One region of the Gordonia sihwensis genome, then DNA from elsewhere that is predicted to be linked to it. Evidence: predicted binding sites of a transcription regulator. Region 1 holds the regulator's gene; the other holds the start of a gene.
What was found. The regulator LexA, encoded in region 1, represses DNA repair genes until DNA is damaged. The targets are predictions, from matches to a motif close to CGAACANNTGTTCG.
Positions count from the first base shown of each region.

Region 2: P5P27_RS12755 (DUF222 domain-containing protein) is a predicted target of LexA. The motif match lies at 2,410-2,423, and genes of this name have one in related genera.

Region 1 is NZ_CP121248.1:1,678,044-1,682,413, reverse strand. Features, by position in the region: gene hrpA (ATP-dependent RNA helicase HrpA) at 1-1,073, shown strand, start outside; gene nrdR (transcriptional regulator NrdR) at 1,127-1,576, opposite strand; gene P5P27_RS08125 (LysM peptidoglycan-binding domain-containing protein) at 1,599-2,189, opposite strand; gene lexA (transcriptional repressor LexA) at 2,373-3,032, shown strand; gene P5P27_RS08115 (putative PEP-binding protein) at 3,059-4,370, opposite strand, start outside.
Region 2 is NZ_CP121248.1:2,631,614-2,635,983, forward strand. Features, by position in the region: gene P5P27_RS12745 (hypothetical protein) at 1-4, opposite strand, end outside; gene P5P27_RS12750 (TetR/AcrR family transcriptional regulator) at 62-643, shown strand; gene P5P27_RS12755 (DUF222 domain-containing protein) at 737-2,389, opposite strand; gene P5P27_RS12760 (N-formylglutamate amidohydrolase) at 2,596-3,339, shown strand; gene P5P27_RS12765 (pyridoxal-phosphate-dependent aminotransferase family protein) at 3,582-4,370, shown strand, end outside.

The sequences.
Region 1 (4,370 bases):
AGCCACTGCTCACCGGCCTGGCTCGCGAGCTGTCGTCGATCAGCGGGGTCACCCTGGCTCCGCGCGATTTCAATCCGTCGGCACTCCCCCCGCATCTGCGGATGCACTTCGCAGTCACCGGCACAGACGGCGCGATCATCGCCCGCGGCGACCGGCTCGCCGCGCTTCGCACCGACCTGTCTGCCGACGCCGACCGCGACCGCCGTGCGCCCCTGCACCGCGAATGGACCGCCGACGGTCTGGGCACCCTCGCCGACTCCGAGACGGCGACCGTTGCGGGACAGACGATCACCCGCTATCCCACGCTCGCGACCGTGCCGGGACAGGGCGTACGCATCGCGAAGGCCGCCACCTCCACCGAGCGCGACGCCGGCATCGCCGCCGCCGCCGGAGAACTCCTGCGCCTCGCGATCGCGCCGCCCAGCCGCAAGCTGGCGTCGACTCTGCCGCCGCCGGCCAAGCTCGCGCTGAGCCAGAGCCCGTATCCGGACGTGGACGCGTTGCTGGCCGACTGCACGGCACGGGCGGTCACCGACACCCTGGCACGGGAGCCGGAGTTGGCCGCGCTGCGCAGTCCCGGTGACTTCGGCGCGCTCTCGGCGCGGCTGGGGCCGGTGATCCGGTCGCGCGCACCCGAGTACTTCGACGCCGCCGTCGCGGCGCTCGCCGAATACTCCCCGGTGCGCCGGGCCGTCGACGCCCGGTCCGGGACTCTCGCCGCCGACGACGTCTCCGATCAGGTCAACGATCTGATCTTCGACGGCTTCGTCGGCGCGACGGCATTGGAGCATCTGCGCTCGCTGCCGCGCTATCTCACCGCCGCACGGCTGCGCCTCGAGTCCCTCAACACCGCCGCCGGCCGGGACAACGAGGCGATGGGCGCCATCGACAGGGTGGTGGCAGTCTGGAATAGGCGCCTCGCCCAGCTTCCGGCCGCACGCCACGAGGCGCTGAACGAGTTGGTGCAGTGGCGCCTGGAGGAACTCCGCGTGAGCCTGTTCGCTCAGCAGCTCGGCACCAACGGTCCAGTCTCCGAGCAGCGGATAATCAAGGCGATCGACAAGTTCAGCTGACTGCTCGGGGCGGTGGCTGACTGCTCGGACCGGCGGCGCCGGTGCCGTGAGTGTCAGTGACGGTCGCGGCGCAGCGAATCGATCTCGCGCTGGAAGTCGTCGGCCGACTCGAACGACCGGTAGACCGAGGCGAACCGCAGATAGGCCACCTCGTCGAGGTCGCGCAGCGGACCGAGGATCGCGAGACCGACCTCATTGCTCGGTATCTCGGCCGAACCCGACGAGCGCACGGTGTCCTCCACCTGCACCGCTAGCTTCGCCAGTGCGTCCTCGTCCACCTGACGGCCCTGGCAGGCGCGGCGCACGCCCTGCATCACCTTCTCGCGACTGAAGGGCTCGGAGATGCCGTTGCGCTTCACCACGGACAGCACAGCCGTCTCGACCGTGCTGAACCGCCGCCCGCATTCATTGCACGACCTGCGGCGACGGATCACCTGGCCGTCGTCGGCGACTCGGGAGTCGACGACACGGGTGTCGTCGTTCTTGCAGAACGGGCAGCGCATGCCATGACAATACCCGCCCGCCTCAGCCGTACTGCGGGGCGATAAGCGCTTGTCCGACATGCAGTCCCGATGTCTCGAGGCCGTTCAGGTCGCGCAGCTGGGCGATGACGCCGGCGGACGGCAACTCCGGAGCGATCCGCTCAGCGAGCGCGGTGAGCGACTCCCCCGACCGGACGTACACCACGTGCGTCGCCGCCGGCGACTCCGGCGTCGCCGCATCCTGGTAGCCCGCTCCGACGAGGGCGAGCAGCCACACCATGCCGGCGAGGGTGCCGCCGACCACCGCGGCCCCGGCCCACCGGCGCCTGCGGTACACCGCGGGCGACAGCGCGGTCCGGCCGGCCGGCGGCGCATCGAACATCACTCGCCGGTCCGCGACCGGGCGACGCCGCTCGGGGCGGCCGGTCGGGAAGCACGTTCCGCTCGAGTCGCCTCGCCCCGCTCCGCGTACTCCCCGATCACGGACCAGCGAGCCACGGACCAGCGGGATGTCGCAGGTCATCGCCGACGCGGTGGAGTGCGCAGCAGTGGAGTGCGCAGCGGTGGAGTGCGCAGCGGTGGAGCGCACAGCGGTGGCGCGTCCGGTCGGGGCGGGTGCCGTCCTCGTGCTCATGACTCGTCTCCAATCGATCGCGTGTTCGAAGCACTCTTGTTCGATAGTTAACACGAGGGGTCCGACAAACGCCGACACGCGTCGAACAATTGTTTGAGTTTTGTGACCTACTCAACTAGCCTTTGGACCATCGATCGAACACAGCTGACGAAAGGCCCGACCGTGACCGACACGCCCGATCCGATGCTCTCCACCGCGACGCTCGAGGCCTCATTGACCCAGCGTCAGCGCGAGGTGCTCGAGGTCATCCGTCAGTCGGTCCGCGAGCGCGGCTACCCGCCGAGCATCCGTGAGATCGGCGAGGCCGTCGGACTCACCTCCACGTCGTCGGTGGCCCATCAGCTCCGCACGCTCGAGCGCCGCGGCCTTCTCAAGCGCGATCCGCACCGTCCGCGTGCGGTGAACGTTCGGGACGATCAGCGGACACCGCCCTCGGGCGGTGCCGAGGCCGACGGAGAGTCACTCCCCACGCCGACCTTCGTTCCGGTGCTCGGCCGGATCGCCGCCGGCGGACCGATTCTCGCCGAACAGGCCGTGGAGGAGGTCTTCCCGATGCCGCGCGAACTGGTCGGCGACGGTTCCCTGTTCATGCTTCGCGTGGTCGGCGAATCGATGATCGACGCGGCGATCTGCGACGGCGACTGGGTGGTCGTGCGCCAGCAGAACGTGGCGGAGAACGGTGACATCGTCGCCGCGATGATCGACGGCGAAGCCACCGTGAAGACCTTCAAGCGCACCGACGGTCACGTCTGGCTCATGCCGCACAACGAGCATTTCGAGCCCATCCCCGGCGACGACGCCGCCATCCTCGGCAAGGTCGTCACGGTGATGCGCCGTATCTGAGGCGCCCGGCCGGCCTCAGCGGGACATCACACCTCGCCGGCCAGAACCGCGCGAACCGCCTCGCGCGCCTGTGACGGACTCGTCGCGGCGATCGCGGCGGACGCCGCATCGCGGCACTGATCCATGGTGACGGTACCCAGCTTCAGTCCCACCGCGGCCGACGCCGCAGGCGCGGACGACAACGACGTCACACCCATCCCGACCAGCACACATGCCAGCAACGGATCGGCAGCCGCCTCGCCGCATACGCCCACGGGCTTGCCCTGGTCCCGACCGGCGTCCCCGACCCGCTGTATCAGCGCGAGTACCGCCGGCTGCCACGGGTCGGTGAGCGCCGCCAGCTCCGGCGACATCCGGTCCGCCGCCATCGTGTACTGGGTCAGGTCGTTGGTGCCGATCGAGACGAAGTCCACTTCGGCGAGGATCGCGTCGGCGAGGATCGCCGCCGACGGCACCTCGATCATCACCCCCGGCACCAGACCGCGTTCCCGAACCCGCGCGGCGAATTCGCGCGCCTCGTCGACCGTGGCGATCATCGGTGCCATCACCCACGGCGTCGCACGGCCGTCGTCGCGCGCCGCCTCCGCCAGCGCATCGAGCTGGTTGTTGCGGATGTCCGGATACGTCTGCACGATGCGGTTGCCGCGGACTCCCATCGCCGGATTCGGCTCGTCGGAGTGGGCGACGAACTTCAGTGGCTTGTCCGAGCCCGCGTCGAGGGTGCGGATCACCACCTTGCGCCCGGGAAAGGCGTCGATCACCTCCCGGTAGAGCTCTACCTGCTGGGCGACGGTGGGCTCGGCCGCGCGGTCCAGGAAGGCCAGTTCGGTTCGGAACAGTCCGACGCCCTCCACCGGCGCCTGCGCCGCCGACCGAGCGGACACGCCGTCGGCCACGTTGGCCAGGATCGCGACCGCGTGCCCGTCCGCCGTGCGGCCCGGCCCGCGCCAGGCCGCCGTCTCGGCCGCCCGCGTCGCCGCGGCCGTCACGGCGTCCGAGATGAGTCCGGCGTCCGGGGCGGCCCCCACCGTTCCCGCGTCCCCGTCCACGTAGCCCATGGCTCCGGAGGGGATCTCATCGAGTTCAGCGGCGGCGACCACGCACGGAATACCGAGTTGGCGAGCAATGATCGCCGTGTGGCTGCTGGGGCCGCCGAGCCGCATGCCCAGCCCGATGACGCGTGCCGGGTCCAGACCCGCGGTGTCGGCGGGCGCGAGGTCGTCGGCGAGCAGAATCGACGGTACGTCCGGCACGGGGATGCCCGGCTCCGAGAGCCCGAGGAGTTCGGCGACGACGCGGTCTCGGACGTCCAACAGATCGGTGACCCGTTCAGCCATG
Region 2 (4,370 bases), 950 kb from region 1:
CCATACTAGAATCATACGCTCGTATCATACGAGTGTATAGATACTCGGCTACACTGTTCTCATGCCCGCCTCCTCCGTCCGCGACCGCATCCTCGACACCCTGCTGCGGCTGGCGGCCGAACGCGGCGCCGAGGGCGTCACCGTGCGGGAAGTCGCCTCCGCCGCCGCGGTGTCGATCGGCACCGTGCAGTACTACTGCCACTCCAAAGAGCAGATGCTGACGATGGCCTTCGACGAGGTGAACCGGCGGATCGCCGCCCGGGTCGACGCGATCGAGTACGACGGGCCGGTCGGTGCCGTGTTGCGACGCGCCCTCCTCGAGTTCCTCCCCCTCGACGACGTGCGCCGCCGCGAGGCGGCGGTGTACCTCGCGTTCAGCACGCGAGCGGTGGTGGAGCCGACCCTCGCTGCCATCCGCCACGACCTCATCACCGAACAGCACCGGCTCTGCGCCGACGCCTTCCGGCTCGCGCAGCAACGCGGCCAGGACGTGACGGTCTTCGACGCCGATCAAGCCGCCTGGACCACCGTCGCCCTGATCGACGGTCTCCTGCTGAATCTGTTGAGCGACCCGCGGGGGCTGTCGGCGGCCGGCGCGATCGAGGCGGTCGACCGCCATCTCGGTGCCCTCACCCAGATCTGACCGGCGCCACGATCGGCATTCTCAATCAGCTCGAACGCGATGACGCACCGGTTCATCCGCCCGCTCGGTGGCGCGGCCGGCGTTCTCGCACCCTCAGAACTGGGGCTCACCCCACTCCGTCCCCCACGCCGTCCCGCACTCCGTCACCGAAGCCCCAGTCGGCACCACAGCCTCCACGAGCTCACGAGCTCGACGATTCGCCGCCCGCCGCCGCATCCGGTACTGATGCTTGGCCTCCACTCGCGTACGCGGTCGTTCCGGTGCAACACCGGCGTGTCCGGATCCTGGGCGTGTCGGCGCCGGGTGCCTGCAAGTGAGGTGGCCGAGCTCCGGCAGGAGCCACATGTTCAACGCCCGCTGACGTACCGTGAACCCCTCCGGCGTGGTGACCTCCGTCCAGATCACACCGTTCGCGTCCACGACCTGATCGTCGACCCATCCGCCGACGAAGGTCTTCAGACCATGATGGAAGCGGCACTTCGGATTCAGGTTGCACACGCACGTCGGGCCGCCGGCAGTCGGATCGGCGTGGTTGAACTCGCACACGTGGTCCAGGTCCGACTTCCACGCCGCCCGCTCGCATCCCGGCCACGAGCAGGTACCGAACAGACCCCGCATCGCCGCATCCACTGCCGCAGTCGGCCGATAGGCGTTGCCGGGCTGCGCCTGATGATCGACGAGCTCGTCGAGATCCACCTCTCGCCGAACCGCGTCCTGACGAGCTGCCAGTTCCCGCGCGTGCTCGGCCGAGATCGGACCGTACCCGTCAAGATAGGCCGGGGTGTCGGACTCCCCTCCGAGAGTCTCCTTGCGAACCACCACGTGCAGCACCACCCGTGCGCACCGCGACGCGATCGCCTCCGCCGACAACTCCGCGGCGCAGTCGTCCCGACCGCACTCGCATGCGAAGTCGGTCCCCGTCAGCCGCGCGACGGCCGCCGCCGATCGACGTTCGCCGCGCGTCCGCGGGTCGTGCGGGCACACCCCGGCGATCACCGCGTCCAGCACGTCTTTCACGACCATCGCGTCCTCAGCCGAGGCCGTCACGATCACCTCTGACACGCCCTCGCCGAGCGTGTTCACCCGCACTTGCTTGGCGAGCTTGACCTGCTCGCGGGTCAACGTCACGGCATCTGGATCATTCTCAGCCACAATCGAACTCACCAGCGATTCCACCCGGGCAGCCGACAGCGCGCCCGCCTCGGCAAGCGTGTGCGCGATCTCGGCGTCGATGAAAGCCAGTAGATCCGAATCGTCGACGAGCGCCGTCTGCTCGACCACCCGACGAAACCACGCCGGGCAGATCAGGCCGTCACGCATCAACCGGCCCACCGCCGGAATCCGCTCCATGCACGCCACTGCGGCCTCCACGAAATGCTCGGCCGTGCACTGCCTCACCCCCGCCACCGTCGCATACGACGCCGCGACCTGGCACAGCGGATCGTAGAGCCGTGTGTACGCGTCGGCACCCGACTCGGCACCGCCGGCCGAGCCATCGGACTCGGCCTGATTCGCTAGCAGCAGTGCATGCACCGCTTCGTAGCGATGCCACAACACCAGCCCCTGGTAGCAGTCCGCCCGCGCCGCGAACCCGAGCAGAGCAGCACGATCGGCCCGCGAGGTGCAGTCCGCCGACTCTCCCGTAGCTCCCGGACGACCGATCCGAATCACGATCGCACCCTCGTCGACCACCACCGACGAGCCCGCCGACGCGGATCCCGAATCACCTCTGACCTTGATGTTCATTGATCCCCCTCCGTTCGAATCGAACTTGCATTCGATGTTATCCGGAGGGTCTGACATGAATGATCGCGAGAACTTCCGCCACCCCTGAGCGGACCGCCATGTGTAGATCGAGGATCCGGATTGTCGTAGGCCCGTGCTTGTCTGTCGCGTTGCCGCATGGGCGGGGACGTGCCGTTCGTCGGCGCCACTACGTGTGAAGGACCAATATGCCCCCTCGCGCAACGATTCTCAACGGAAACCCCGACTCGCCGGTCCTGCTTCATGTCGCCCGCCGCGCTCAGCTCGCACGGCCGCACTCCATCGCGCCGTCGATCCCACTCGAGTCCCTGGACGCCGCAACCGAATCGGTGGCCAAGTGCGCGCGGACGCACGCGGCGGTTCGCCCGCACCTGATCTTGAACGACCTCTCGCCGCTACCAGAAGCAGCACGTCTGCCCGGTGATGCGGACCCGATCGACCACATCCAGCCCTACGCCTGGCTGGTGACCGATCTGATCGAAGAGCGGTTGACCGCGACCGGCTGCGCCGTGATCGTCGACATTAGTTCGTACCCGAACGAGTCGACTCCAGTCGACGATCAGCCGCAGCCACACCCCGAGGTCTGTTGCGGCATCGACTTTTCGCACACTCCGGCAGAGCTTCTCGATGCGGCGGTCATCGCGTTCGGTGAGTTGGTCTCCGCCGGACCCGACATACCGCAGCCGCGGCGGTACGTGCCCCAGGCACAGTACCGAAACGACCAGCGTGTCCAGGCGATCACGGTGGCGATCCGCAATGACGTCCTGCTCGACGGACACTTCGCGGTCAACCCGGAGTCGGTCGAGCGACTGGGCCGGGCGATCGGCGAAGTGATCGGGGCACGGGTGTCACCACCCGCGGTAAACCAGGACGACAGTTCCCCAGACCCGTCGATCGAACGGTCGAATGTCAGGCCCCAGTCCTATAGTTAAGCCCTTAAGTAAGGCAAGTAAGGCATCTCACTCGAACTGGAGGATCGTGGCACCGACTTCCCGGCCGGAACCTCCGGTTCGGTTCCGCCGCAGCCGCCCTCGGATTGCCGAGAGGTGTCAGAGCCTGCGGATAGCGTGCTCGCCCCACTCCTCTGCGGGCCGCACGAGTGTCGGTGTCGGCCGCGTCACTGTATCCGCAGGCCCGGCACACCGAACCGGCCACGCCATGAGACCCTGGGCAGGTGACTCTTCCTCATGACGACATCGATCCAGACGGCCTGCTCGAGTACTCGGTCGTGTTCACCGACCGTTCCCTGAACCACATGTCCAAGCGGTTCATCGGCGTCATGCAGGATCTCCTCGGCATCCTGCGCACCACCTACCACGCTGGCAGCGTCGCTGTCGTTCCCGGCGGCGGCACCTATGGCATGGAGGCGGTGGCGCGTCAGCTCGCGACCGGGCGCCGCGTGCTCGTCGTGCGCAACGGTCTGTTCTCGTACCGGTGGTCGCAGATCCTCGAGACCGGTGAAATCACCGATCAGGTCACGGTGTGCCAGGCGCGTCCGGTCAGCGACGCCCACCAAGCCGCGTGGGCTCCGGCGCCGATCGACGAAGTGGTGGCCGCGGTGCGCGAACAGCGCCCCGAGGTGGTCTTCGCTCCCCACGTGGAGACCGCGTCCGGCATTCTGCTGCCCGACGACTACCTGACGACTCTCGCCGCGGCGGTCCACGAGGTGGGCGGACTGTTCGTCCTCGACTGCGTCGCCTCCGGTGCGCTGTGGGTCGACATGGCCACCATCGACGTCGACGTCCTCCTCACCGCGCCGCAGAAGGGCTGGAGCGGCACCCCGTGTGCCGGTTACGTCATGCTGCGCGAACGCGGTCGCGAGGCCGTCCTCAACTCGACGTCCACCAGCTTCGCGATGGACTTGCGCAAGTGGCTCTCGATCAGCGACTCGTACGTCGACGGCCAGGCTCCGTACCACGCGACCATGCCGACCGACTCGCTCGCGCACAACGTCGAGCTCATG